Linked DNA regions of Butyricimonas faecalis. The protein of the gene in region 2 binds, or shares a complex with, the protein of the main gene of each other region. Links are inferred from orthologs where the notes say so. Each region holds a gene or a part of one and is shown on either strand. Other genes may lie near its edges. The genes, in order: prfA and prmC.

Region 1 (15,550 bases), 2.2 Mb from region 2 along the record:
TATATATGTCAGAATATCTTTCAACTTTCGGAGCAAATATTTCCGCAGAAATGCAAGAGGCTATACTAGCCGCAGCCCCCAACATGATGGTTTTCTTTGATGAGTCGTATCATCTACTCAGCTTGCTTAACCCCATCATCGAACATATCCCTTACCCCCCGGAAGAGATGATCGGTAAAACACTGGAAGAACTCATTGAAGAACCGGAAAGTAAAAACTATTTTCAAGAACAACTCCAAAGAACACGAGAGGAAAAGAAGCCCCAATATTTTGACATCTATCTCCCGGTAAGAAATACGAAGTACTTTTTTGATGTTCACACGGCCCTCCTCCCGAACAATCAAGTGATCGCTTTCATGCGGGATATCACCGATTACACGTTGAGAAAAACAGAGACAGAAAAATTACAACTCTTTTTGAACCGGGTACTTGAAAGTATCGAGTTTCCTATTTCAATCAAAGATATGAACACGGAACGTTATATATTCTGGAGTGAACGATCAGGCATATTCGGGCGTACCACCGAAGAGATGATCGGACAGACGGAGGAGATGATCGCCAGTAAAGAACGGGCCCGACAGATGCAAGAATTCGACCGACAACTAGCCTTGGGAAAAAAATCCTATCAAGGAATCGAGAAATTCATTTTTGCCGACGGTCAAGAACACTCGCTGCTAATCACCAAACATCTTTTCACGGAAGACAATATGAATTGGCTCGTGTGTACCACTCAGGATATAAGTGACATGCAAAGGCAACAAGAAAAAATCAAATCCCTTACCAAGAAGTTGATTCTCGCCCTAAACATCACGAAGCATGCCCTCTGGATGTACGATATCAAGGAGCAAGTGTTTATAACCAACTCCCTGCAGTTAAAGGGTATTTACAGAGAAACCCTCGAATGGGACTTAAAAATACCCATGATCAAATTCTATAACGCCATTCACCCGGATGACCGAAAACATGTAGAGAAAGAATTCAACGACCTTATTCGCGGTAAAGTGTTCCAGATAAGATTCACCTTTCGGGCTGATTTCAAATATCATAAAAACTACAAATGGTTCGAAATTAATGCCTTACAAAAAGAAGAGGAAACTTATAAAAATATGAACAGGCTAATCGGAACCTGCAGCTCCATCGATGATTACAAAAGACTGGAAACTTCATTGAGGGATGCCAAAGAGAAACTGGAAATCACGAACTCCTCGCTTTCCTCCGTTCTCAGCCTGGCACACGTTCTCCCGTGGACTTGCGACGTCCCATCGCAAACCTTCTCCTGTGATTACGACATCCATCATCACGAAGATGCTCTTTTTGCCATCAACGGCAAATATTACTGTAAAGTCGAAAAATATATCAATTCCATACACCCCGATTACCGCGAACATATGCGTGACATATTCCGTGAACTTTTAGCAGGTAAACGCAAGGAGTTTCACGAGGAATACCTCGTACACTGGTACAACGACTGGGAATACGAGTGGGTCAACAAGCAAGGAACCGTTTACGAGTACGACAGTACGGGAAAACCGAAAACCATCATCGGGTCAAGCGTCGTGATCACGGAACGCAAACAAATGGAACAAAAACTATTACAAGCTAAAGAACAAGCAGAAGAAAGCAACCGTTTGAAATCTGCATTTCTGGCAAACATGAGTCATGAAATCCGCACCCCACTCAACTCGATCGTAGGTTTTTCCGAGATTCTTGCCATAACTGAAGATGAAGCCGAAAGACAGGAATACATTCAGATTATAAAAAACAACAACAATTTACTACTACAATTAATCAACGATATTCTCGACCTCGCTAAAATTGAAGCGGGAACGTTGGAGTTCGTGTTTTCGGAAGTAAATATAAATAGTCTCATAGAAGAAATTGCCCAGACAACCCAGCTTAAAATGATTCATCCCAATGTCACGTTCAGCGTGGAAGAACGTTTGCCGCGATGTATCATCAGAACCGAACGCAACCGTGTATTCCAAGTTATAAACAACTTCATCACGAATGCCATCAAATTTACCCATCAAGGGAGCATAAAACTAGGTTACAGACTCTCGTCACCCGGCACGCTTTATTTTTACGTGTCAGACACGGGTTGTGGAATTGCACCCGATAAAAGAGAGAAGGTGTTCGATCGCTTTATTAAACTGAACAATTTTGTCCAAGGAACGGGATTGGGATTAGCCATCAGCGAAACGATTATCACGAAGCTAGGCGGCAAGATAGGCGTTGATTCAGAGGAAGGTAAAGGTTCCACCTTCTGGTTCACCTTGCCGTATGTTCCACTGAAATAAATTTTATTACCTTTGGGAAATAAAGAAAACGCTTAATCATGAAGAAAATTGCCGCCATTCACGACCTGTCTGGCTACGGAAGAGCTTCATTGACCGTGGCTATCCCCATACTTACACACATGGGATTCCAGGTTTGCCCCCTTCCCACTGCCATACTATCCGCCCATAGCGAATACAAGGATTTTCGCTCGCTGGATCTGACTGATTACATGGAAAGTTTTATCGCTCATTGGAAAGAGTTGCAACTCCAATTTGACGCCATCTACACGGGATACCTGGCTTCCGTGAAACAAATGGGCATCGTCAGTGATTTTTTCGCACACTTCAAAAATGATCAAAATTTCATCCTCGTTGATCCCGTACTGGGAGACCACGGGGAATTATATTCCAGCATGACACCCGACATGGTGGAAGGAATGCGGAAACTCTGTTCCCAAGCCAAAGTGATCACCCCCAACTTGACAGAAGCGGCCTTTCTGCTCGGGTATAACCCGCGACTGGAGATTTCCGTGGAAACCGCAATACAATGGTGCAAACAGTTGAGCGAGCTCGGTCCGGAACACGTGATTATCACCTCCGCTCCCGGAGGTAACGCCCAAAACGTGGCCACCCTCGCTTATAACCGCTTGGATCACCGGACCTGGCGGGTACTATGTGACTACATCCCGGCCTCGTATCCCGGCACGGGCGACGCTTTCGCCAGCGTGATCACGGGGTGCATGCTCAATGGAGACAGTCTCCCGGAAGCCCTCGACCGAGCCGTACACTTCATCAATATGGGTATTAAAGCCACCTTCGGTTACGCCCACAATCCCCTTGACGGCATGAATCAGGAAAAAGTACTCCACTACCTCAACGAACCTCTGCCTTATTACAAGTATGAACTCGTTGAAACAAATGAAGAAATTTAGAATTTAAAGTTTAGAATTTAGAATGAAAAGAAGCTGGTCATTTACGATTTACGAAGAGGACTTATGATTGAAAAAACGTCGTTTAACAGGTGAAAACCTCTTCATCCAAAATCCTAAATCTAAAATCAAGAAATTAATTAATCATGATTAAAGCTATTATTATCGATCTGGACGGGACTACTCTTCCTCGCAATTGGCACCAAATAAGCGAGGAGAACCGGGAAGCGCTGGAAGAAGCGGGACGACAAGGCGTGGTTCGCATCCTAGCCACGGGACGCTCCGTGTTCTCTCTCAACAACACGCTACCCGAAGGCCTTCCGGTGGATTACATGGTATTTTCCTCCGGAGCTGGCATCATGCGCTGGGGAGACAAAGAGATTCTTCTCACCCGGGAATTATCGGCCGAAGAGACACTAGACATTGCTACCCACCTCTGGAAATACGATATAAATTTTACCATACAGCAAAGAATTCCCGACAACCATCATTTCTATTACCGGAATATCTCCTCTCTTCACGAAGATTTCCGACGTCGCATCGAAAATTATCCCGGATTGGGAACACCCATCTCTTCAATTGACGAGATACGGGACGGGGCCACTCAATTTCTTGTTATCCTAGACGCGAAACAACTCCAACTTCACGGGGATATTCAACAAAAATTATCAACCTATTCCGTGATCCGTTCCACGTCCCCCATCGACAATCAAGCCATCTGGACCGAAGTTTTCGCTCCCGATGTCAATAAAGGTACGTCTTGCCAGTTGCTCCTTGATCAGCTAGGTATTCATTACGATGAATGCGCCGGACTCGGGAATGATTATAACGACCTTGATTTTCTCAAACGCTGCGGCCACCCGTTCATCGTGTCCAATGCCTCGCAACCTCTACGGGATCAATTCGACAACATGCCCGCGGATGAAGATAACGGACTGGCCGTTTTCATCCGGCACGCCTTAAACTTGTAAACATGATTTATAAACCGAACTTCTTTGTCATTGACACTTTAAATCAAACAAAGGTTATTTCAGTCGTACGTTGAAATCGTACAACTGAATTTTTCATTCATTCACGTTTCAAACTATCCTTTTATAAATCAAAAAGGTGTGTCGCCTAACGACACACCTTCTCTATATTGCAATCTATTTCTCTTAAATCACTCCTTTGGCAACAAGCAATTCCGCCATTTGTTGTTGCAATTTCACGGCCTCTTCTCTCGCTCTCACGGCAAAATTCTCGGTCTTGTCCGCAAAGATGATCCCGCGAGAAGAATTCACGATTAACCCGCAATGAGAGTTCATACCGTATTTAGCGACCTCTTCCAAACTACCACCTTGCGCTCCCACTCCCGGAACCAGCAAGAAGTGATTCGGAACGATCTCACGGATACCGCTCAACATTTCCGCTTTCGTGGCCCCCACGACATACATCATATTCTGGTCATTCCCCCACTCCTGAGATTTACGCAAAACCCGTTCATACAATTTCACGCCATTCTCCTCAAAGAATTGGAAATCAAAAGCACCTTTATTAGAGGTCAATGCCAACAGGATCACCCATTTGCCCTCATATTTCAGGAACGGGGTCACGGAATCCTCTCCCATGTAAGGAGCCACCGTGATAGAATCAAATTCCATCGTCTCCAGGAAAGCACGGGCGTACATCTCGGACGTATTCCCGATGTCCCCGCGTTTAGCATCGGCAATCAAGAAGATTTCGGGATATTTTGATTTGATGTATTTCACCGTTTTCTCCAACGTGATCCAACCGGCTACCCCATTACTCTCGTAAAACGCAATATTGGGCTTATAGGCAATTGCCACGTCGGCCGTTGCATCCACGATAGCTTTATTAAATTCGTACACGGGGTCCTCCGCTCCCATCAGGTGTTGAGGCAATTTCTTTATATCTGAATCCAAGCCCACGCAAAGGAAGGACTTTTTCTTTTTTACCTGTTCAAATAACTCGTTATAAGTCATACCCTCTAACTTTTATCTTTTAGTTTTTAACTTTTATCTTTAGAATCCGCTCTCCTTCAATTTCTCCGTGTTCTCCTCGATCTGCAATTTCTCGATAATCTCACCCAACTCGCCATCCATAACGGCAGCCAAGTTATAAAGCGTCAGATTGATACGATGATCGGTCACACGTCCTTGCGGATAATTGTAGGTACGAATCTTGGCAGAACGGTCACCCGTGGAAACCATCGTTTTCCGTTTTGAAGCTATTTCATCCAAATATTTCTGATGCTCGATCGCGTAGATACGAGACCGCAACTCGGTCATTGCTTTCGCCAAGTTCTTCAACTGCGATTTCTCGTCCTGACAAGTCACCACTATACCCGTGGGAATATGCGTCAAACGGATAGCGGAGTAGGTCGTGTTCACAGATTGCCCTCCAGGACCGGAAGAACAATAGGTATCTTTCCGAATATCTGCCGGATTCAACACGACATCCACCTCTTCTGCCTCCGGCAGTACGGCCACCGTGGCCGCAGAGGTATGCACCCGTCCTTGAGTCTCTGTCGCCGGGACGCGCTGCACGCGATGTACTCCCGACTCGTATTTCATAATCCCGTAGACACCATCTCCCGTGATGTTTGCGACGATTTCCTTGTATCCCCCGGAAGTTCCTTCACTATAATTGGTTACTTCTATTTTCCAACGTTTGGATTCACAGAATTTCGTATACATACGGAACAAATCCCCGGCGAAAAGACTGGCCTCGTCTCCCCCGGTTCCGGCACGAATTTCAAGAATCACGTTCTTCGAATCCTCCGGATCGGCAGGAACCAACAACATTTTCACCTTCGACTCCAATTCGGGGATCTTGGCACCCAGCTCCTCAATCTCCATCTCTGCCATTTCTTTTAGCTCCTTATCGGTCTCCGTGTTCAATATTTCCTGTGCCTCATCGTAAGAACTCACCGCACGTTTCAACTCGTCTCCCGCCTCCACGATCTGTTCCAGATCGCGATACTCTTTATTCAACTTCACAAAACGATTCATGTCCTGTATCACCTCCGGGTCGGTTATCAACTGTCCGATCTCGCGGAAACGGATATAAAATGTTTCTAATTTCTCTAATAGGGAATTGTCGCTCATATATATATCTAAATTATAATCGAACGCGAATTTAATAAATTATCCATTGATATCACAAATCTTCGATCAATTGCTCGACAACTTCCTTTAAAGGAGTTATTACATATCTTTGAAAAAACGGGCCGTCTCTTCAAGCGTATGAAAATGGAAATCGGGAAAAAGAGACAATACTTTCGCGCTGGAATAACGGGATTTATGTTGAGACGAACGAGCCGTTTCCTTCGTGAAGGCCGGTTTCTTTCCCGTGAATAGAGCCACGAAAGCCAGCAAACGCCAAGCCAAACCCGTCATCCACGGGGTCATCCGGATACAAGGCGGACGTTTACCCACGACACGGGCAATCACGGTGAACAACTCCCGATAAGAATAATTTCCCCCGCACAACACGAAACGCTCTCCCCGAACGCCACGATCTTTAGCCAAACGGATCATCAGTTCACAAACATCCCGCACGTCCACGTATCCATTCATGCCTTCCGTGTAAAAAGGCATTCCCTTGCTTGCCTGTTCAAACAATTTGACACTACTTCGTCCCCGTAACCCCGCTCCCAAAATGATAGCCGGATTCACGATCACGGCATCCAATCCTTGACGGACATATTTCCAGACAATCTTTTCCGATTCTCCCTTACTGCCGGAATAAAGCGAGTGAATCGACCCCGGAATTTCCGGCGTATTCTCGTCAATCACGACACGCTCGTCGGGAGCATCCCCCAATGCGGCAATCGAACTCACAAAACATAGGCGTACCCCACGTTCCAAACAAATCTTACAGATATTTTCCGTTCCCTTGATATTCGTTTCCAGTAACGTATTCCGGTCTCCGCCATTGAAAGAAACCAGGGCTGCACAATGATAAACGGTGTCCACTTTTTCCACAAACGGGGTCACGGATTCCCCATCCAGCACATCCCCGACCACCCAAGTCACCCGGGACACGGCCTCTTCCGGCGAATCGGAATAATACGAAAAGAGAGCCTCCGTTTCTTCAACGTGGCTCTTATCTCTTTTTAACGCGATGATTGTCTCACCGCATCGTGCCAAATGACACAGCAAGTGGCTACCTAGGAAACCGGTAGCCCCGGTTACCATTACTGCCAATTAAACACAAAGTTTTGTTTCACATCCGGGTGTAAGCTCAAATGCACGGGACAGGTGTGTGCCACACGTTCGAGAATCTTTTTATCTTTCTCCGAATAGCCTTTGGCCGGCATGTTAAAGATCACGTCGATCTCGGCAATACGACGAGGTTCTGCCGCCATTTTCTTGGTTATTTCGATCTCAGCTCCCGTCAGATCGATACCGTTATTTTTAGCATAGATTCCCATGATTGTCATGGCACAAGCAGCCAGTGACGTGGAACACAAATCGGTCGGAGAAAAAGCCTCACCTTTCCCGTTGTTATCTGTCGGTGCATCCGTGATAATCTTCGTACCACTCTGTAAATGCGTACACTCCAAACGCAAATCTCCTAAATATTTTGCTTTTACTGTTGCCATATCCTTTTTCTTTTATGTTTTACTTTTCAAAGATAGTAAATTTCGTACAAAATCATCCATATGAAAGAAAATTTGATACTTTTTGCAGGAACCCGAATTTCTAGCACAATTTTTGATAATACACAAGTATCCCTATTGACACTTTTCTTATGCCGGGTGGTTTTTCATATTCCTACCACACCACACACGACAAAAGCCACCCGGTTCTTTAAAACAAATCAATGGCTTCTTTTATATATTCCAGATGCATTTCTACACCGGTGACCACAACCAAATCGAATCGTATTTCCCGGTGAATGTTCTTTTTCGTCAAATAAGCAGCTCCCGCAGCTTGCAAATTTCTCCTCTTCTTGTAATCCAGCAAATCAAAAAGTGATACGTTGTCACTCTCCCGGGTTTTCACCTCCACCACGACCAATACCTCCCCGTCAAGACACACAAAATCCAGTTCCCGATGTCCCACCCGCCAGTTTCGTTCCAGAATCGTGTAACCCATATCCAAAAGATACCGGTTCACCTTTTCTTCTCCGTATTCACCCAGTTTGTTATGCCACGCCATAGTACAGTCTCCCCCTAATTTACAGCCTAAAAAGAGTTTCGCAATGTTATACAAATCTATCATAAACGCAAAATTTTTAGTCAAAAATTCTACACCCCGCATCGTTTTTAAGATTCAAGTGGTTTATTTCGAGAGAGGTTTATTTCGAACTAGTTTTGAAATCTGAACCAAAATGCCTATCTTTGTAAGGTTTTTGGGAAAAGTAGTAGTTATGGCTAAAAAAAGAGTTTTATTCATTTCTCAAGAGATAGTTCCTTATCTGCCGGAATCAGAGATGGCAAATATTGGAAGATTTCTACCTCAAGGGATACAAGACAAAGGTAAAGAGATTAGAACATTCATGCCCCGTTACGGCTGCATCAATGAAAGACGGAATCAACTTCACGAGGTAATTCGCCTTTCGGGGATGAACTTGATCATCAACGACACGGATCATCCGTTAATTATCAAGGTTGCCTCGATCCAAGCTGCACGAATGCAAGTTTATTTCATCGACAATGAGGATTATTTTCAACGTAAGTACACGATCTCCGACGAGGAAGGAAATTTTTTTCCGGACAATGACGAAAGATCTATTTTTTTTGCCCGGGGAGTATTCGAAACCGTGCGCAAACTCAGATGGGCTCCCGACTTGATTTATTGCCAAGGATGGTTCACCGCGCTGGTTCCCCTTTACCTGAAAAAGGAATATCATGATGACCCTGTTTTCTCCAAAACGAAAGTGGTATTCTCTACCTATAATGACAAATTCGACGGAAAGCTGGACGAAAAGTTCGGGGAAAAAGCGATCACGGAAGGAGTTTCCCGAAAAGATGTGACACTTTTAAAAGACCCGACACACACGAACATCAATAAATTGGCTTTCCAATATGCCGACGGAATCATTTTCAACCACAAAGACGTGGACGATGAACTCCGTACCTTCGCCTCCGATCTAAAGAAGCCCACCTTGGAATACCCGGGCGAGCAAAGTTACATCGAGGCTTATTCCGATTTTTTCGACAAGATTATTGAATAATTATATAAACAAGCGGCAATGGTTGTTATGCCGCTTGTTTTCATTTAATATAAATCATTAAAACATAACATTTATGTGTGGTATTGTAGGATACATCGGGCCCAAAGAAGCCTGTCCGATCTTAATTAACGGTCTGAAACGCCTGGAATACCGGGGATATGACTCTGCCGGAATCGCGTTGATCCATAATAATAACATCCAAGTTTACAAGTGCAAGGGAAGGGTACAAGACCTGGAACATCACATGGAACTGGAAGACACCAGTGCCACGATCGGCATGGGGCATACACGCTGGGCCACTCACGGGGAACCCAATGACACGAACGCGCATCCCCATACTTCCATGAACGGTCTTTTTTCCATCGTCCACAACGGTATTATCGAGAATCACGCTCTATTAAAGGAAAAATTGCAGGCCAGAGGCTATACGTTCCAAAGTGAAACCGACACGGAAGTGCTGGCAAACCTGATCGAGTATATTTACACGAAAGGCCAAGTCAATGCAGAGAATGCCGTGCGTCTGGCTTTAACCAAGGTTATCGGGGCATACGGACTGGTTGTTTTATGCAAGAACGAACCGGACCAGCTCGTGGTGGCGAGGAAAGGTAGTCCTCTCGTGATCGGCGTGGGACAAAGCGAATATTTCGTAGCCTCGGATGCTACACCTATCGTGGAATACACGAAAAACGTGATCTATTTGAATGATGACGATGTTGCCATCTTGAAGAGAGACGAGATGGTTTTGAAAACGATCAAGAACACCCCTGTTTCATTAAGCATCCAGCAGGTGGATATCGACATCGAGAAGATCGAGAAAGGCGGTTTTCCACACTTTATGCTGAAAGAGATTTTCGAGCAGGTAAATTCAATATACGACACGATCCGCGGACGCGTGAATGCCGAGGCTTCGGAAATCTATCTGGGAGGTATCTCCGAGATTATCCCGAAGATGGTCAATGCCCACCGCATCATCATTATCGGTTGCGGAACGTCATGGCACGCCGGAACGGTAGGCGAATATATCTTTGAAGAATTCACCCGTATCCCGGTAGAAGTGGAATACGCGTCGGAATTCAGATATCGCAACCCGATCGTGGACGCCAACGATATTGTTATTGCTATTTCACAGAGTGGCGAGACAGCCGACACGCTGGCGGCCATCAAGTATGCAAAGGCACACGGGGCTACGGTTATCGGCATTTGTAATGTCGTGGGATCAAGCATCGCCCGGGAAACCGATGCAGGAGTTTACACGCATGCCGGCCCGGAAATCGGGGTTGCCTCCACGAAAGCTTTCACGGCTCAAATATCCGTGTTGGTCATGATGGCCTTACAGATCGGCCACCGCAAGGGGACATTATCCGACGAACTGTACAAAAAGTATATCCAAGAATTATATAATTTACCGGACAAAGTAAAAGCGATTTTGGAAAAGAATGACAAGATCAAAGAGATTGCAGCCATTTACAAAGACTCCACGAACGCTATTTACCTGGGAAGAGGTTGTCAATTCCCGGTTGCCCTGGAAGGTGCGTTAAAACTGAAAGAGATTTCTTACATCCACGCGGAAGGTTACCCGGCAGCAGAAATGAAACACGGCCCGATCGCATTGATCGACGAGAATATGCCGGTTTTTGCCATTGCCACGAATGACAATTATTACGATAAGATCGTTTCCAATATCAAAGAGATCCAATCCCGGAAAGGACACGTGATCGCTCTTGTCAACGATAACGATACACAGGTAAAAAAACTGGCAGAACACGTGATCGAAATCCCCGAAACGCTGGAATATCTGTCACCGCTTCTGAACGTGATCCCGTTACAACTCATTTCCTATCACATTGCTGTAATGCGAGGTTGCAACGTGGATATGCCGAGAAACTTGGCTAAATCCGTAACCGTTGAATAGACTAAAAAAGGTGGGAAATCCCACCTTTTTTTACTTATTTAGTGTTTGCTGCCATTTCCAAGCATTCGCCAGCGTCTCCTCGATGGGTGTGACCGCTTTCCATCCCAGTTCATTATTAGCTAAAGTTGTATCGGCCCAGACTTTCTCTATATCCCCGGCACGACGTCCCACGATCTTGTAATTCACTTTCACCCCGGTTGCACGCTCGAAGGCATGAATAATTTCCAACACGGAAAGGGCTTTCCCCGTACCGATATTGAAAAACTCGTAATTCTTTTTATTCTTCCCTTCCAACAACCGATGAATGGCCACCACATGCGCTTTAGCCAAGTCTACCACGTCAATATAATCCCGTAATGGAGAACCGTCTGGCGTGTTATAATCGTCACCAAACACGCTCAACTGCTCCCGAATCCCAATAGCCGTTTGTGTCAAGTAAGGAATCAAATTATTGGGCACTCCATTGGGCAACTCCCCGATAAACGCTGTCGGATGAGCCCCGATCGGGTTAAAATAACGCAAAGCCAACGCCTTCATGTCCGGCTCCACCCGCATCAGATCCCGAATAATATCTTCACTCATCACTTTCGTGTTCCCATAAGGAGATTCAGCCTCATGACGAGGTGTTTTTTCCGTTACCGGCAACACATCGGCTTGCCCGTACACCGTGCAAGAAGAAGAAAACACCAAATTCGGCACCTTGAATTCCCGCATACAAGTCAACACGTTCATCAAAGAGTTCAAATTATTGAAATAGTACTCCAAAGGCTTGTTCACCGACTCTCCCACGGCCTTCAAAGCGGCAAAATGAATCACGGCCCGAAGATCCGAATGGCGAGCAAAAAAATCCCGTGTAACCTCCCGATCGGTAAGGTCTATCTCCTCGAACTCGGGACGAATTCCCGTGATCTTTTCTATCCCGTCTAGTACATCCAAACTCGAATTCACTAGATTGTCAGCAATAATTACATCATACCCATTCTTCTGGAGTTCGACCACCGTGTGGGAACCTATATACCCAGTACCTCCTGTCACAAAAATTTTCATACGCCCATAATTTTATCTCAATTTATAACATTCTGAGTGTCTGCAATAGACACAACAAAGTAAATAATAATAATCCGAAATGCCTAAAATCAGTTTGACAACCTTACGTTTTTTCTTACCTTTGTGGCATGAATAAATATGTTGAACACATCGAAGAATTGCTCTATTTGCATGATTGCGTGATCGTTCCGGGATTCGGAGGGTTCATTTGCGACTACACGTCCGCAAGCATCAACGAGAAAACGGGGATCATCGTTCCCCCGTCTAAAAAAGTCGTGTTCAACAAGTATCTGAAACAAAATGACGGTCTCTTGATCGATTGGATCGCACGTAAAGAACAGGTTGATTACGAAAAAGCGCAACGACGTTTGGCTCTATTCTGTGAAGAGGTCAAGGTACGTCTGAATCAGAAACAAAAAGTGGATTTCGGAACAATCGGGACTTTCTCGGTCGACCGTCGGTTTAATATTCTTTTTGAATCCAAAAACCATAACTTCTTACCGGACGTGATTGGTATGGAAACCCTGCCTTTGGTAACTGTCAACGGGAAGAAGGCTCGCAAAACCCAAGAAGAGGTGATTAACACCGAATCCGGTAATCTGGTTACCCGTTTATTCAAATTCGGTTTGTCGGCAGCCGTTGTGACCGGAATCGTGGTGATTTCCCAACAGGATATATTCCAAGGAGACGGGGTGACGAATATGACAAACATGCAACCCTCCCCGATAAAAAACAAAACAATCCTCGTGGAGAATCCAGCCGTGATCTCTCCTACATACGATTTTGTGGATTATGACCCGATTATTGATCTGCCCGAGCCGTCAGTTTCACGACAAGCACAATCAAGTAAGCCGGAAAGACAATAAACAAGGCTGCCCATTTCAATAACAGGAAGAGTAGCACGAGTACCCCCCAGAACCTCCAGTTCCATTTCTTCTTGAAATCATAACAAGAGATCAATATATAAACGGGGATCATACAGGATAATGCTTTCACACCCCAAATGACAAAACCGATTATTACAGCCCCCAAAAAACAATACAAGAGAGCATTCCCGTTCCATGAGAAGTTGATCAATTTCAACGAGAACATCGGGATTTCACTGATCAGCAAGATCGCCAGCACCAAGGCAAAAAGAGCCAACAGCCACGGTTTGCCCCACATCGCCATGAAAAATTCTTCCTGATGATAACGGGTAAATACCAGCATCACCCAAAACAAAGCATTCGACGGGGTTGGCAAACCGATAAACGAATGAGTTTGCCGCACATCCAGATTGAATTTAGCCAAACGATAAGCCGAAAAAGCCGGAACCAGAAACGGCACGTACATAAACGTCCCCTGCCAGGGATTCGCAGCGAACAACTCTCCACCACCATACCCCAGATCGCGAATCAGGAAAAAAGCCATCACGGAAGGCATTACCCCGAAACTAACCATGTCGGCCAAGGAATCCAGTTCCTTGCCCATTTCCGACTTCACGTGCAACAATCGAGCAGCGAAACCGTCAAAGAAATCAAACACCATTGCCAGAATCACGAGCCAAGCAGCAAGATACAAATAGCCGTGAAAAGCGGCATAAATAGCCACCGTGCCGGACGTAACATTCATACAGGTAATCAGATTGGGTATATGTTTCTTCATGATATTACTTTTTATGATCTGAGCACGAAAATAGTTCTTTTTACGATAGATAAACGACATTTTTATTACTTTTGTTGCAAATTCGTTTTAGATATGGCTAAATTTCTCATTATCAGGTTCAGTTCCATCGGAGACATCATCCAATGTATGAATGTCGTAAACGGTATAAAGAACCATTTCCCCGATGCCGAAATCCACTGGATTGCCCGAAAAGATATGGGTTCTTTTCTCAACATGGACAAACGCATCGACCGGGTGTGGGGATTCGATAAGAAAACGGGATTCAAAGGTTTACTACAAATGGCCCGTCAACTGAAAGCCGAAAAATTTGATTATATCTATGACGCTCATAGCAACATCCGCTCCAACATCTTGAAAGCCGTGTTACTCCCGCCCTTTTACCATCTTTTCCCAAGAGGGCCACACTACACACTACGCCACAAGGATCGCTGGAAACGATTCCTGCTTTTCAATCTACGGATAAATAAGTTCGACAAACCGTTCCGGGGTATCGTTTCTTACCAGAAACCATTAGCCACGTGGGGCATCACGAATTTTGAATCCGATTACAGCGATTGGAATTTCCCGGCAGAGTATGAGGAAAGATTTCGTCGCACACTTACCCCAAAGACAATCACGCTCGTCCCTTCCGCCAACTGGGAAATGAAACGCTGGCCGGTCAGTAATTGGCAACAAGTAATACAGCTTATGCCCGACTATCGTTTTATCATTCTGGCAGGTCCGACCGACACGTTCTGCGAAACGATCAAGGCCATCGCTCCCGAAAGAGTCAATAACCTGGCAGGTAAAACCAGCCTTTTGGAATCTTGTTATCTCGTGAAACAATCCAATCTCGTGATCAGCGGGGATACCGGCTTCCTTCATGCCGCAGACCTATTCCACACGAAAGCCATCGCCTTGATGGGTCCAACGGCTTTCGGTTATCCCACGGGCAAACAGTCCGAAGTCATCGAAGTCGATCTTCCCTGCCGCCCCTGCACCAAAGACGGTCACGGTAAATGTAAACAATCCACCTGGCAGAAATGCATGGTTGACATTCTCCCTAAACGTGTAGTCGACACAGCTCTAAGAATTTTAGATTTTAAATTTTAAATTTCAACAGCAAGGGGCTAACGCTTATTATATGATTTCGTGATTTCCGATCAGGTGTTTCCCTCTCGCAAAGCAATACTTTTTTGATCGTAAATCGTAATTCATAAATCATAAATTATTTAGTTTTCAATTGTCTTGTTTCAGCACCACATAAAACGTTGTTCCTTCATTCTCTACACTTTCAAAAGTGATTGAGCCTCCCATCGCTTCTATAATTTTGTAGGACATCGTTAATCCTAGTCCCGTACCTCCGGACTTCGTCGTGAAATTAGGCTCGGAGATCCGATCCCGAATGTTTTCCGGAATTCCGCAACCATTATCTTTAATAAGCAATATAATCTTACCCAACACCGTTTTCAGTCGTACCAACACGTGCCCTTTTCGTTCTTCCGGAATACTCTGTTCCGCATTCTTCAACAAATTCACAATTACCCGGTTCACCTGAT
Region 2 (15,419 bases):
GAAAAAGCCATTCCCCTGTTGGAAAATAATCCGATGGATACTGACAAAACCCGTTTTTCTGCTCTTGCGGCAAAGGCGTTGTTGGCAAAAGTGTATCTGTATATGCAAGAGTGGGATCTTGCAATAGAACAAGCGGAAAAGGTGATAAAAGCTAATCCTGCACTGTTTGATTTGCGAGATGCGGGAGAGAACCCGGTTATCTATACGGAGACACCTTTAAGTTATTGGAGTCCAGAGGATGTTCCCGGTATAGGTTATTTGGATGAGGAAAATGATAATGTATTGTTCGTTAATGGAATTAATGAGCTTTATATGATTTTAAGTGGGGATATTGCCGAAACCGTTTTTTACCCGAGCGAAACTCTATTTAATGTGTATGAAGCAGGGGATGTACGCAGGTATTATTTCATGAAGAGAAATTTGTCGGGCCGTCTTCGTTATGTAAAAAACAGGTATTATTCATTGAGCTACTCTAATTTTGTCGTTCAATTGAGTTCTGAATATGGTTATACCCGAGCAATTCGGACGGAAGATATGTATTTGATTCTAGCGGAGGCTTATGCTCACAAAACTGATGGAATTGCTACTGCCGTGGGATATTTGAATACGTTGCGCGAGGTGAAATTCAGAACACAGGACTTTGAGACCACGGGAAGGCTTCATGCTACTGATTTTAATCAACAGACATTGTTAGAAACCATTTGGAATGAAAGGAGACGGGAATTCTGTTTTGAAGAGCAGCGTTGGTTTGATCTTCGGCGTACGACCCGGCCTTCCATCACCCATTATGGAATTACCGGAAATGCTACTTTGCAGAAAGATGATCCTCGTTATGTATTGCAAATTCCGCAAAAAGAGTTGAATTCAAATCCTGAAATCGGTGCTAATCCCAGATAAACGCATGAATATGAAAACAAAATATGGAATAATGATATTATTAGGCTGGTTGTTATTAGGATCGGCTTGTAATGAAGGTGATTTAACCTCGGAATTCACTTATAACGGTCCGATTCCGGCAATTGCTGACGGGCCTTCGGAGGCTCAAAAAATTTGTTATGAGTTGTATCAAAAATACGACCATCACGTGTATTACACGTTAAGCGGCGATGAAGCGTTGCATACGAATGTCGGTATTACTCAAACAAATATGATTGCGTATAATTATCCGGATGCATTACCTTTGGTGGCTGCTGACGAGAAAACGGCAGAGTCTTTTCTAAAATTATTACAAACATTCTATAATGCTTTGCCTGAAACGATTGTGAAAACGACAGTTATCAAACGCCAAGTTTTGATAAAGGAGAATATTTGGTTTGATGAACTAGGAAGATATATGGGCTATTTCGGGATGATGGTGCCGACTCCGAATTTGAGCATCGGTTATGCCGAGGAAATGCAAGGTATTATTTATTGGGGAGGAATGAATGATGCTATTGGCGTACAACCGGAACTTTGGAAATATAGCCTTGCAAACAGTTTCTTTAAAGCTAGAACGATATCTTATTATGCGTTAGATATGCCTTCTCCGGATGCTTTTATTCTAGTGTCGAAAGGGAAATATTTTAATGAAATGTCATATGAAGAACAAGGCGATGCAATGATGGAAATGTTGGATTGGATGACGGGGGAATGGAATATGGATTATATAAGAAGTTTAGGTTTTGTAGATCCTTATCCGTTTTTTATGTTGCAAAGTAATTACATGCCGAATGAAGATATGGCTACTTACGCGGCGTGGATAGTTTGTAATCCTCTCGAGGAGCGTCAGGAAATATTGGATAATTATCCGCTTGTGAAAAAAAGATATGATCTTACGTTGGAATATTACAAGAAGAATTTAGGAGTAGATTTAGAAGAATTTTGTGAGTTCTGGGTGAATGTAACGATTGAATGAATGAAAAGTTTGTAAAAGATAAATATTTGAATATGAAAAAATATTGTATATTCTTTTGGTGTTTAGGAGTTTTAGCTGCCTGTCAACGAGAATCCGGGTATAAGATTATTGGATCGGTTCCCGGTACTCCCGATGGCATGAAAGTATATTTATATAATTGGAATACTCCCGTGGACTCCGGTGTGGTGAAGAGTGGTAAATTCGTGTTAATGGGGAAGGTGGATGTGCCTGTACGTTACCAGTTATGGGTTGATTTGTCGCCGGATAAAAAGGCAAATTTTGAGAAAGATATGCGCGGTTCGGATATTTTCGTTGATAACACGGATATACGATACGAGACGCCTTCGATCGATTCTTTAGCTTCTCGAATGAGTTTCCAAAGAGAAGCGGTAAAAGGCAACGTGTCGGTAGTAGGTTCTCCAGCGCATGATTTGTATCTGAAATATAAGGAAAAAATCAAACCTTATCGTGATAAAAATAGTGCGGCTTGGAATAAATATTTGGAAGTTTATCATATTCCGGCTCTTGATGGGGTATTTAATACCCGTGAGGGTATTGCCTTGGTTCGGCAAATACAAGCTGCAGAAAAAGAAATGAAAAGAATACAGTGGGATTTTATAGCTGAAAATCCCATGTCATCGGTATCTATTGATGTTGCTCAAAATATCGTTTTTTCTTCAAAACTTTCAAAAGCAGAAATGGATAGACTTTTACAAATGATCGATCCTTCTTTGCATCATGTTGTGGCGTATAAGGAATTAAAAGAAAGTATGGAAGATTTGTACCCAATCGCAATTGGAGAGAAATATAGAGATATAGAGGTTGTTAACGAGGAAGGGAAGACCGTGCATTTGGCTGATTACGTGAAATCGGGACAGTATAATATGGTGGAATTTTGGGCGTCTTGGTGCGGTCCCTGCCGGGGAGAGATTCCTCATTTGCGTCATGTGTATGATATCTACGGAAAAGGTGAAGATGCGTTTAACATGATAAGTATTTCTATTGATAATAAAGAAGACGATTGGAAAAAAGCTTTGAAAGAAGAGGAAATGAAGTGGGTTCAATTGTGTGATCCTAAAGGGTTTGAGGGGAGCGTTGTCAATAAATATAAAATTAGAGGTATTCCTTTCTGTTTGATTTTGGATCGGGAAGGGCGTATCATAGATCACGGGGTGAGAGGGGCGGAATTGGACGTGGTATTAGTAGATTTGTTGGGAGATCGTTATGAAAAGTAAATAGCTTCTCGTAAACTATACACAGTGGAAAATTCTTCCAGCTTCTGAAAAGAAGTTTGGAAGAATTTTTTGGGTATTAGGGCAATCTTTCATAACAACCGATGTGATGTTGTACGGTTGCGGTTCATGCCTGTTTCCCTTTTGTTTTCCATGGCTTGAATACCGATATGATTACTACCACAGCAAGCAGAAGTAATTGTATAGGTCCCCATATAGCACTTACAGCGAGATTTCTGTTATAAACATCCTGATTGACCATATACCAATCAATTTCATGAACATTCCCTTTTACAGCCGGTCCCATGATAATCCACCCGATCAGTACCATTACTATAGTCAAAATCCATTTAACTGTCAACCAATGCTGCTTGAAGAAGCCCCATTTTGTCCATGCTCCGTAAACAATTGCGGTAAGAATAATGCCAATGACTCCGCCGAAGATCAGCAGATCGTCGAGAATTTTTATCGCTAATGATAAAGTGAACATTCCTTCAGGGGTAGTAGGCGTAATCGTGACCCTGAGCAAGTTCATCGCTATTCCGCAGCCAATCCAAAGGATTGCGGCAAACAAATGAAATATTTTCAACCATTTCAGGTTAACAGAATTAGCAGTTTTCATAATTCGTCTTTTTAACGCGAAAATACAACAATGATTTGAAATAACGCAGATTTTCCTCCCCACTGCGTCTGGCTTAATGCCAAAAACAACTGCGTGCCTATACAGCACTTGTGGCAAGATTTCCGTTATAGACGTGACAAACATTTGGTGGATAACGGCAAAAACGTCAAAAACATTTGGTGGATAACGGCATTTTGCGATTTTAAATTTGGTGGGATGCTTTTTTTGGATTATATTCGCCATAAGAATTGAGAATAATGGAAGAGAATAAGATCTATTTTAAAAGAAAAATGTACGATACCATGCTCAAATGGAAATCTGAGCGCAATGGTGATACCGCATTATTAATCCAAGGAGCCAGGCGTATTGGTAAATCAACAATAGCAGAGGAATTTGCTCGTCATGAGTATAAATCATACCTATTGATAGATTTTTCAAGAATATCCAAGGAAGTAACTGATTTGTTCAATGATATCTCGGATTTGAATTATTTGTTTTTAAGATTGCAATTTATCTATCAAGTGCAGTTGTATGAAAGGGAATCTGTAATAATTTTTGATGAAGTACAATTACAGCCTCTGGCGAGACAAGCAATCAAACACCTCGTGAAAGATCATAGATATGACTATATAGAGACGGGATCCTTAATATCAGTTCGATCAAAAAGTCGTGATATAATAATTCCAAGTGAAGAGACAAAAGTCGATATGTACCCCATGGATTACGAAGAATTTAGATGGGCACTTGGTGATACTGCAACAATTCCCTTATTGCGAACCGCTTTTGAAAAAAAACTCCCGTTAGGAGATGCCGTTCATCGTAAACTGATGCGAGATTTTCGCCTGTATATGCTTGTTGGAGGGATGCCTCAGGCGGTTTCTGCTTATATTAAAACGAATAATTTTTCAATTGTTGATGTCGCGAAACGGGATATCATCGCTTTGTATGAAGAAGATTTTGGGAAAATCGATGATTCGGGAAAGGCGAAGTCGATGTATGATGTGATTCCTGCACAATTAAGTAAAAATGTGTTACGTTATCAAGTGGGAAAGGCTATTCCTAACGAAAAGGTGGATAGAATAATAAATATTGTGAAGGAAATGGAGGATTCGATGACGGTTAATGTTGCATTTCATTCTGACGACCCGAATGTCGGTTTGGCGTTGACAAAAAATGACGAATATTTCAAAATGTATGCCTCGGATACAGGTCTGTTCGTAACACTTGCATTTAAAGATCGTGATATTACAGAAAATGTCATTTATGATAAATTGCTTAGCGATAAACTTGGTACAAACTTGGGATACGTTTATGAAAATGTCATAGCCCAAATGTTAAAAGCTACCGGGAAGAATTTATTTTACCATACAATTCCCTATGCCGAAGGTAAAAAGTATTATGAAATCGATTTTGTCATACCCGATGGGCATAAGATATCTCCCATAGAGGTGAAATCTTCAGGGTATAAATCTCATAAATCATTGGATCAGTTTTGCATTAAATACTCCGATCGGATCATGAATAAATACGTGATTTATACAAAAGATTATAAGAGAGAGAATGGCATCGATTATATTCCGGTTTATATGACCATGTTTTTATAACCGTATACAAAGGAAAATTTATAACTTTTGTCGAAATACCTGCAAAAGTTACAACATTCGCGGGTAATAAACCGCAAAATCTGCGGTTTATTACCCGCGAACGTACCCAGCCAACGGGCTACTCCTTGTAGTACACTCGTTTCACGCGGAAAGAGATGCCTGTAAGTACTTCGTACGGGATGGTCCCCAGTTGTTCCGCCAATTCGGTCACGGGAATGTGTTTCCCGAAAATCTCGACCTCGTCCCCGATGGCGGCATCCGTGTCCGTGATGTCGATCATGCAGGTATCCATGCAGATGTTACCTATAATCGGAACCCGTTTCCCCTTGACGAATACGTTGCCGATGCGGTTGCTCAAATGACGGTTGAGCCCGTCGGCATACCCCACGGGGATCACGGCAATCCGGGAGGGGCGGGTCGTGTAGCTTTTACGTCCGTAGCCGATGGATTGACCTTCGGGAACGTTGCGGATGGAGGAAATGTAGGTTTTGAAACTGCTTACGGCTTGGAGTTGGGCATTCGCGGCACTGATGCCGTGTAAACCGATACCGAGACGAACCATGTCGAAATGGTATTGCGGGAACCGTTCGATGCCGGCGGAATTCAAAATGTGACGCCAGATTTTGTAGTTAAATTGGGCTTGGATGCGTTCGGTCATACGTTCAAACAGGTGGATTTGGCCCAAGGTGAATTCATCGTGCTTGGCTTCGTCACTTCCCGCGAGATGAGAAAACATGGAACGGATGTACACGGAACGTTCGGTATTGAAAAATTCCAATAATTGCGGGATATCCTGTTCATCAAAACCGGAACGGTTCATGCCGGTGTTCAGTTTGATATGTACGGGGAAACGCTTGATCCCGTGTTTTTTCAGTGCCTGGTTGAAATCTTCCAAAATGTCCAGGGCGTAGATTTCCGGTTCCAAGTTAAACATGATCATGTTGTCAAAAGCTTCCCGTTCGGGGTTCATGACAGCGATGGGAATGGTGATGCCCGCGGCACGCAGTTCGATTCCCTCGTCGGCAAAAGCGACCATGAGATAATCCACCCGATGGTATTGTAGCAAGGAGGCAATCTCACGGGAACCGCTACCGTACGAAAAAGCTTTTACCATGACGGCGAGGTGTGCGTCGGTCAATGACCGGAAGTGATTTAGATTGTAAACCATGGCATCCAGGTCGACTTCCAGAATGGTGCTGTGGGATTGCTTTTGCAGGAACCCGGCGATATATTCGAATTGGAAGGCCCGCGCACCTTTGATCAAGATTATTTGGTTTTTGAAATTCTCCCGGTCTTCCTGGCGGAGAAAATGTTCCGTGTCTTCGTAAAAGCGGGAATTGACCGCGAAATTATGGCGATGTTCACAGAGGTGTTTGCCGATACCGATAAATAAAGAGATGTTTGCCTGTCGAAGGGTCTCCGCGATAGAAGGGTAAAGATCGTCTCCAGCTTTTCCCGTGTCCATGAAATCGGAAAGGATAACAACCCGCTCTTTCGAGGAATCCTGTGTTGCCAATATGTTCAATGCCAGTTGGAACGAGGAGGGGTCTGAATTGTAATAGTCATTCACGAGCGTGCAATTGTTGATGCCGTCTTTGATTTCAAGGCGCATGGCTATGGCGGAAAGTTGTTGCACTCGGGAATAAATGGTATCCGGAGAGTAGCGTTTTAACAGCATGGTGCTGACAACGTTCATGCAGTTCTCGAATGAGGCGATGTCCGCGAAAGGAATGTCCAGCCTGAAATTGGTACCGTTGTACGTGATTTGTACTTCCCGGTGCCCCCCCGTAATATTTAGTGTTTTTACTTGAATTTGCGCGTTCTCGTCTTCCCCCCAGAGTAAGCACGAGACGGTGGCGGGCAATTGTGTTTTGATATATTCCATGGCCTCTCCCGATTGCCCGATCACCCAGGAACAGGACGTGAAAAGTTGGGCTTTTTCGGCTAGTTTTTCTTGCGTGGAGGCGAAGTTTTCACCGTGTGCATCCCCGAGATGAGTGAAGATTCCTACCGTTGGCCGGATCATTTGTTGCAGGCGTTTCATCTCCCCTTTTTGGGATATTCCCGCCTCGATGATGGCGATTTCGGTGCGGGCATCGATTCCCAACAGAGATAGGGGGACGCCTACTTGAGAGTTGTAACTCCGGGGACTCCGGTAGATTAGGAAGTCCTTTGACAGGAGTTGGTATAGCCATTCTTTCACGACGGTTTTCCCGTTACTTCCGGTAATGCCGATGACTTCGGCGTTGACCTGTTGACGATGGTGGGCTGCCAGCTGTTGCAAGGCCGCCAATACGTTTTCAACGACGATCAGGTTGGCTTCTGTCAGTAGTTTGAATTCTTCCCGGAATTCACTGATGACAAATGCTCGAACCCCATCCGCGTATAGGGTTGGGATGTAATCGTGCCCGTTGTGATTGTTACCTGTTAAAGCAAAAAATAGCGTGTGTTCGGGCGTGACGACCGAGCGGCTGTCGATGCTATATTCCGTGATCTCCACGGGTATCCCGCTATGTAATGTACCGTTAATGATTTCGGCGATTTCGTTCATAAGATTTGAAAATTGAAAATTGAAAATTGAAAATGAAGGATTTGCAATTTTCAATGATGTTGTTTTTATAAAGGCAAAGCTACGGATTTTAGGGGTTGGATTTACCTGTGGGGTAAAGAAAATTTTGCTGTCGGAGTGGCAAGTTGTATGGTGTTGTTTGGGGGGTGATTCGTAACAGTTTGGGGCGTGTTAAGCGGCAATAGACGTGTGACAGAGGTGTCCCCTAGGTTTCACGGCCGTTTGGGAACTGACTTTGCTCACTCGGGGACATGTGATACTTAGGGGGTTGACCGCTTATTTCGGGCTTATTTCCCGATGAATTGTGTCGAATTAGAGTAGGGGCGCGAAGAGACGGGCCAGGGATTCCCGGATTTTATCTCGTTTGGGGCGGAATTTCCAGCGTTGGATGCTGATTTCAGTGCTGCCTTTCAGGTCGTTCAGAAAATCAGAACCGAGTTGGCGGCTGACGTTGCGGTCGTAGATGATGAGGTTGACTTCGAAGTTTTGTTCGAAACTACGGATGTCCATGTTGGCGGTACCCACGGAAGATACCAGCCCGTCCATGACGATTACTTTGCTATGGTTGAATCCTTTACGGTATTGAAATACTCGAACCCCGGCTTCCAGCAGTTCCTCCACGTAGGAGCGCGTGCACCAGTGCGTGAGTGTCGAATCGGATTTGTACGGGATCATGATGCGTACATCCACTCCACTCATGGCCGCGGTTTTCAGCGAGTTGATCGTGGTTTCACCCGGCATGAAATAGGGTGTCGAGATGAAAACGTACTTCTTGGCCATGTTGATCAGCGTGAAGTAGGCTTGCTGGATGGATGTCCAGTCGCTATCGGGACCTGAGGCCACGGTTTGAACGACCACGTTGCCGTCGACTTTCTTGTTGGGAAGGTATTCCGCTTTGTTTAGCAGAAGTTCCTGACGGACGAAGTACCAGTCGAACAGGAAGACCACTTGTAACGAGGTGACGGCTTCCCCTTTCACTTTCAGGTGGGTGTCGCGCCAGATACCGATGCCGGGTAATCCGTGCAGGTAGCGATCGGCGAAGTTTAACCCGCCGATGAAACCGGTGTCGCCATCCACGACCACAATTTTCCGGTGGTTCCGGTAGTTTACCTTGTTCGTGAACAGGGGGAAACGTACGGGGAGAAAGGGGTATATCTGGATTCCGGCAGCCTGCATCTCTTTGATGTAGCGTTTGGGTAATTTCCAAGATCCCACGTCGTCATAGATAACGCGCACTTCCACGCCTTCTTTGGCTTTCTCGATAAGCAGTTCTTTCAGTTGTTCCCCGAGTTCTCCTTTGTCAATGATATAGTATTCCAGATGAATGTATTTCTTCGCCTTGGCGATGGCCTTGAAAATCGAGCTGAAGGTGGCTTCCCCGTTGTTGAGAATTTCGACCGTGTTGTTACGGGAGAGGAGCGCCTTGCTGTTGTTTAGGAGCAAGGTCATCAACGGTTTGACCGCTTCCATGTCTTCTTTTTTCAGTAGTTCGGTTTTCTTGATACGTTGTTTCTGGTCCTCGCTCATGTATTGCAACCACTTGAAGTCGCCCAGTCCTTTCATGGAGAACATTTTGATCTTCCGATAGTTCATACCGAAGTAGATATAGAAAAATAGTCCGATGCCGGGGACGAGGATAAGGACGAGCATCCACGCGAGTGTACGTACCGGATTCCTGTTTTCCAGTATGATCGTGTATATGATCGCCAAAATGGTGAGGATATACAGCAGTATGCCGAGGTTAATCGCAATATTCGTCCAGTTCACGCAATTAAATTTTCAGTTTTCAATTTTCAGTTTTCAATTAAACCGTATCTTTGTTTCATGAATACGATGTTTGATTTACAACAATACGCATTACAGGAGCTAAAGGATGCTTATACCGAGCATGAAATAAAAGTTTTATGCTCGCTTGCCTTTTGCCATCTGTTGCATTGTACAAATATAGAAATCCATCTTAAAAAACACGAATTTTTAGAGAAAAGCTTTATCGATAAATTCGTTCAAGTTGTGGAAGAGTTAAAAACGGATAAGCCGATTCAGTATATTTTGGGTGAAACGGAATTTGCCGGTATTGATTTTCAGTTAAATAGCGAAACGTTGATTCCCCGTCCGGAGACGGAAGAGTTGGTGATGTGGATTGTGGAATCGGGAGTACGGCCGGGTGCGAGGGTGCTGGATATAGGTACCGGAAGCGGGTGTATCATCGTGTCTTTGGGAAAGTTGTTGAAAGGGGGAAGGTTTTATGGGGTGGATATTTCCCCGGAGGCCGTGCGTCAAGCTGCCGATAATGCCCGGAGGAATGGCGTGGAGGTGGATTTTGAGGTTCGTGATATATTGCACTACGGTGAATGGGAATGGCCCGGTTTCGACGTGATCGTGAGTAATCCGCCGTATGTAAGGGAGTCGGAGAGGGAGTTTATGCATGATCGGGTGCTGAATTATGAGCCTTCCAGGGCTCTTTTCGTGCCGGATGCCGACCCGTTGATGTTTTACCGGAAGATTGCCGAATTCGGTCGCGATCATTTGAACGAGGGGGGGGCGTTGTTTTTTGAAATCAACGAGGCTTTGGGGAAAGAAACCGTCGAGTTGCTCCAGAAGATGGGGTACGAGGAGGTTGAGTTGCGGAAGGATATTAACGAGCGGGAAAGAATGGTAAAAGCCCGGGGAAATTTTAAATTCTAAATTCTAAATTTTAAATTACATCGAAAGTGGATGCGAAAAAAGCGTTGAATATAGTTGCCGGGCAGTGTAGTAAAAAGGAGTATTGTAGTTTTGATGTACTTAAGAAGTTACAACGCTGGGAGTTGGAGGAGAAAGATATTGCCGCGGTCATGGAGTTTTTGGTGAAGAATCATTTTTTGGATGATGCCCGTTTTGCCGAGGCGTATGCCCGGGATAAGCATCGTTTTAATCGTTGGGGGAAGTTGAAGATCATGCAGATGCTCCGCCAGAAGCGTGTGCCGGAACGGCTGATCGAACAGGCTTTGTCGGCTCTGCCCGATGAGGAAAACGATACGACGTGTCTGGCGTTGTTGAAACAAAAGAACCGGGGTTTGAAGGAGGAAGACCCGTATAAACGAAAAGCAAAGCTTTTTCGCTTTGCCTTGAGTCGTGGCTTTGATTATGAAACCATTAGCCGGTGTATCGATCAATTACAAGATTGAATCATCCCATATCACTTACTTTTTCCAACGCTTCCATGTTTGTGATCTTGATTTGCTTGCCGGAAAGTTCCAGTATACCTTCCGAGGCGAAGTTGGATAGCGTGCGGATGGCGTTGGACGTGGTCATGTTCGAGAGATTGGCCATATCTTCCCGGGAAAGGCAAATTTTCAGTGTTTTGTTATCATCTTCGAACCCGTACGTGTCTTTCAGTACAAGCAAAGCTTCGGCCAGGCGCCCGCGAATGTGTTTTTGCGTGAGCGTGACGGTTCGGCGGTTCGAGAAACCCAGGTCGGTGGCTAATGCCCGGATCACGTTCATGGCAACATCCGAGTTGCTGCGTACGATACCGAAAATGAGTTCGGTTTTCATGATGCAGACGATGGAGTCTTCCAAGGCTTCGGCCGATGCGATGTGCATTTCTTCGGCAAAGAAGGCCCGGTAACCGATGAACCCGACGGGTTTTGCCATGCGCACGATTTGTTCCCGTCCCGCGATGCCTTTCTTGGCGATTTTAGCTTTTCCGGTAATCAGACAAATTAACCCGAACGGTTTATTCCCTTCTTCGTAAATCAAGTCCCCTTTTCGGTACATCTTGCAAATGCTGGTTTGACGAATGATGCTTTTGCTGCTTTCGTCCAGGTTGGCAAAAAGGGAGTTGGGACTGTCAATGCAAATGTTGCAATATTTTTCGTGTAATTCTTTGTCTTTTATCGTTCTCATAAATTTATTTGGTGTTATAATTTGGCTACGAGTGGCACTCGGCGTCCGCTACCGAATGCTTTTTTACTGACTTTCAGTATCGGTGGACATTGGGCCCGTTTGTATTCGTTACGATTGACCAGGGTGAGCGTTTTTTCAACGACTTCGGGGGCAAATCCTTTCGCGATGATTTCTTGCTTGGAACTGTTTTCTTCAAGATATAATTTCAAGATAGCATCCAGCGTGTCGTAATCCGGCAGGGAGTCCTGGTCTTTTTGCCCGGGCCGCAGTTCGGCAGAGGGGGCTTTCGTGAGGGTATTTTCCGGGATCAATTCCCCGTTGCGGTTCATGTAACGGGATAGTTTGTACACGTCGGTTTTGTACACGTCTCCCAGCACGGAAAGCGATCCGCACAGGTCGCCGTATAAGGTGCCGTATCCCACGGCAGCCTCGCTTTTGTTGGACGTGTTTAGAAGGATGTTCCCGAATTTGTTGGAGATCGCCATAACAAGCGATCCGCGGATACGAGCTTGCAGGTTTTCTTCGGCCACGTTGAAGGGGGTGTCCTTGAAGACGGGTTTTAGCGTGGTAATAAAGCTATCGTATATCTCTTTTATGGGCAAGGTTTCGTGGGAGATTCCCAAATTTCTTGCCAGGTCGACGGCGTCCGTGACCGAGTGGTCGGTTGAAAATCGGGAAGGCATCAGTATGCCCAGCACGTTTTCTTTTCCAAGGGCTTCTGTTGCCAACGCGGCAACAAGGGCAGAATCAATTCCCCCGGAAAGCCCGAGTACGGCTTTCGAAAATCCGTTTTTGTGGAAGAAATCTTTTATTCCTAGAATGAGAGCATCGTGGATAAGGGCTATGCGGTCCGGTCCTTTTTCTTTGAGAGCCGGGGCGTTAAGCAGTCTTTCCGTGTCGATGATCATGAAGTCTTCTTTGAACGCGGCTAATTTGTACGTGGAAATTCCTTTGCTATTGACCACGAAAGAGTTTCCGTCAAATATCAAGGATGCGTTCGCTCCCACGTGATTGAGCGATATGAGCGGGCATTTCTGTTTGTGGGCGATGTATGACAGACTTTCTTTTCGATAAGCGAAGCTCTCCGTGGTGAAGGGTGTTGAGCCGACATGCACGATGAACGAGTCGGTTTTCTCGATCATGTTGGATTCGTATTCGTCGAAGATTACTCGGATGTTCTGATTCTTGTAGTGCAGGGGGGTGTTGGATTCCCCCGGGATGAAATACCGGCTTTCGTCGAAGACGTCGTAATCACTCAAGATGGTTTTGTTGACCCCGCCTCGTACTTCCCCGTCATACATGAAGAACATGGCGTTCATCAGTATACCGTCTTCCAGATCCAGGTTCGGGCCGCCTACTAATGCCGCGATGTTATGACATTGTTCTGCAATTTTTTCAATGTTGACACGACATTCGTTCACGAAATGTTCTTTCTCTAAAAGATCTTGCGGGTAAGCACCACAGATGGCATGTTCCGGAAATAGAACAAGTTCAGCCTTCATGGTCTTTGCCTTTTTTATGGCAGCAATAATAAGATCCCTGTTTTTGGAAATATCTCCGATGTGGTAGTTGATTTGAGGTATCGCTATTTTCATAATTCTGCACGTTGTATCCCTTGGCGGGATGGGTTGTTTGTAAGCGTCCAAATATATCTGGTAACTCTTTGGTAGCTTGTTTTGTTTATTTCTGCAAAAGTACGATTTTTGCAGAAAATAATGAATAAAGATTAGGAAGATTGTTTACCATGGATAAAAAAGAATTGCGAAAACAGATTAAAGTTTTGAAAAACCAGTATTCACTGGAGCAAAAGATAGAAATGTCTCGTCCCTTGTGGGAGGAGCTGGAACAAACGGATTTTTTTAAAGAGGCTCGAACCGTGTTGCTCTACTGGTCTATGGACGACGAGGTGTTCACGCATGATTATGTTTGCAAGTGGGCAGGAGAGAAGACCATCCTGTTGCCTTGCGTGAAGGGGGATGTGTTGGAATTGCGGGTGTTTAAGGGGATGGAGTCTCTGCAACCGGGAGAGGCTTTTGGTATACTGGAACCTGTCGGCGAGTTGTATACGGATTATGATGCAATAGATTTGATCGTGGTGCCGGGCGTGGCTTTTGATCACCGCGGGAATCGTTTGGGACGAGGACGCGGGTATTATGACAAAATTTTAAAAGAGACGCGGGTTGCCCGGAAGGTGGGGATTTGTTTCGGTTTCCAGTTCGTGGAAGAGGTGCCTGTTGATGAGTTGGACGTGCGGATGGATCTCGTGATCCATGGGATGGTGTAGTCTCTATAAGAATAAAGCTGCCCTTGAGGGGGCAGCTTTGTTTTTTCTTTTTTTATGATGATTAAGCTTCTTTCGGAGCTCCAACAGGACAAGTACCAGCACAAGCCCCGCATGAGATACATTCATCAGCATTGATTTGATAGTGATCATCACCCATAGAGATTGCTCCTACCGGGCATTCTGATTCACATGCTCCACAAGAAATACAATCATCAGATATTACGTAAGCCATTTCTAAAAAAATTTGTTTGTTAATAATGACGCAAAAATAAGACCTATAATTGAAACAAAAAACTTTTTCGAAATAAAAAGGGGTGTTCCGTGTGAAAAATTGTTGCTGAAAGGGGCAAGTTTTTGATTTTTTATTATTGATTATCAGTCTTTTGGTTCTAATTTGTTAAGGAGAGAGTAGGTGCTTATTTATATTGATTGTAAATGATGTTAATTCGTGATATTATTGTGATGTTTGGATTGTTATTCATATCTTTGTATCTATAAATGAGGATTTAAAAATCATTGAAATGAAAACACAAAAAGTAGAAACGAAAAGTTTTTTTCAAAAATTGTTGGAGGATAAGCGTGCTATTCGGGAGTGTATTCAGAAAAATGGTGATTTGAAAAAATTAGCTAAAAAACGTGATATTAAATTTGCAACTCCCGTATCATATCGTTCTGACAGATGATCTGACATATAAATTTATAACACAAAGCGGTGTTGTTTATGCCGCTTATTTTATTGACATTAGTGAAACTTTCGGGGCTGATCATGTTTATTCCTTTTCTTTTGATGCCGCAGGGAAAACAGTGAATGATGGGAGGGTTCGTCACACCATTGTTAAGATATTAAGTGATTTTTTTCAAGTAAATCATAATTCGCTTATTGTTGTTTGTGAGACTTGTGATAAAAAGGAAAATGCCCGATTCCGATTATTTGAAAAGTGGTATGACCAAACTGGTAAGCATGATATTGAAAAAGTCGACGCCTCGGTGGATCATGCGGATTATAATTTCCGGTCTTCTCTTTTGCTTTCCAAAGAACATCCTTGTTACGAGGAAATCAAGAGCATATATGATGAGTGGGTTAAAAGTGAGATGGAGAAATGAGGATAATCGCCTTGAAAAAAGTGTTGTGATTCTGATAATTTGTTCGTACATTTGCGCCGCATTAAAAGTACGGGGATAGTTTTAAACGTGCAATGGGAATGCAGACGTGGCTTATAACCCCGGGGCATCAGTCTGGATTTGAGTAGCACAAGCAATTTTATTATTATGCAAGTATTTGATTTAAAAGGAGAAGTAAGAAACGATTTAGGTAAAAAAGCTACC

The links.
Region 1: the proteins of prmC (region 2) and prfA are in contact, whole or in part, in a crystal structure (PDB 2B3T), measured with the Escherichia coli proteins. The link is inferred for Butyricimonas faecalis from one-to-one orthologs.

The regions. Positions count from the first base shown.
Region 1 is NZ_CP032819.1:4,197,830-4,213,379, reverse strand. The notes cover bases 4,270-7,254. They hold prfA (peptide chain release factor 1), read right to left. Parts: upstream 6,313-7,254; coding sequence 5,227-6,312; downstream 4,270-5,226. Other genes in these bases: D8S85_RS17985 (NAD-dependent epimerase/dehydratase family protein), read right to left, coding at 6,412-7,254; pyrF (orotidine-5'-phosphate decarboxylase), read right to left, coding at 4,360-5,187. Outside these bases: D8S85_RS18010 (ATP-binding protein), read left to right, coding at 6-2,297; D8S85_RS18005 (pyridoxamine kinase), read left to right, coding at 2,336-3,208; D8S85_RS18000 (HAD family hydrolase), read left to right, coding at 3,352-4,176; more of D8S85_RS17985, read right to left, coding at 7,255-7,404; D8S85_RS17980 (OsmC family protein), read right to left, coding at 7,404-7,811; D8S85_RS17975 (YraN family protein), read right to left, coding at 8,020-8,433; D8S85_RS17970 (glycogen/starch synthase), read left to right, coding at 8,582-9,388; glmS (glutamine--fructose-6-phosphate transaminase (isomerizing)), read left to right, coding at 9,462-11,300; UDP-glucose 4-epimerase GalE, read right to left, coding at 11,331-12,347; D8S85_RS17955 (HU domain-containing protein), read left to right, coding at 12,476-13,213; pssA (CDP-diacylglycerol--serine O-phosphatidyltransferase), read right to left, coding at 13,149-13,991; D8S85_RS17945 (glycosyltransferase family 9 protein), read left to right, coding at 14,085-15,104; D8S85_RS17940 (sensor histidine kinase), read right to left, coding at 15,231-15,550. UniProt on the Escherichia coli protein: Peptide chain release factor 1 directs the termination of translation in response to the peptide chain termination codons UAG and UAA.
Region 2 is NZ_CP032819.1:1,962,207-1,977,625, reverse strand. Bases 8,822-11,675 are described here. They hold prmC (peptide chain release factor N(5)-glutamine methyltransferase), read left to right. Parts: upstream 8,822-9,745; coding sequence 9,746-10,606; downstream 10,607-11,675. Other genes in these bases: D8S85_RS08765 (Crp/Fnr family transcriptional regulator), read right to left, coding at 11,090-11,675; D8S85_RS08770 (regulatory protein RecX), read left to right, coding at 10,633-11,088; cls (cardiolipin synthase), read right to left, coding at 8,822-9,688. Also shown: D8S85_RS08810 (RagB/SusD family nutrient uptake outer membrane protein), read left to right, coding at 1-897; D8S85_RS08805 (hypothetical protein), read left to right, coding at 908-1,894; D8S85_RS08800 (TlpA disulfide reductase family protein), read left to right, coding at 1,927-3,129; D8S85_RS08795 (hypothetical protein), read right to left, coding at 3,254-3,991; D8S85_RS08790 (ATP-binding protein), read left to right, coding at 4,006-5,352; D8S85_RS08785 (bifunctional UDP-N-acetylmuramoyl-tripeptide:D-alanyl-D-alanine ligase/alanine racemase), read right to left, coding at 5,471-7,903; more of cls, read right to left, coding at 8,234-8,821; more of D8S85_RS08765, read right to left, coding at 11,676-11,809; D8S85_RS08760 (NAD+ synthase), read right to left, coding at 11,824-13,404; D8S85_RS08755 (5-formyltetrahydrofolate cyclo-ligase), read left to right, coding at 13,554-14,093; D8S85_RS08750 (DUF362 domain-containing protein), read right to left, coding at 14,155-14,325; D8S85_RS21490 (hypothetical protein), read left to right, coding at 14,615-14,776; D8S85_RS08745 (DUF6169 family protein), read left to right, coding at 14,730-15,197; D8S85_RS08740 (50S ribosomal protein L25/general stress protein Ctc), read left to right, coding at 15,363-15,419. UniProt on the Escherichia coli protein: Methylates the class 1 translation termination release factors RF1/PrfA and RF2/PrfB on the glutamine residue of the universally conserved GGQ motif, i.e. on 'Gln-235' in RF1 and on 'Gln-252' in RF2.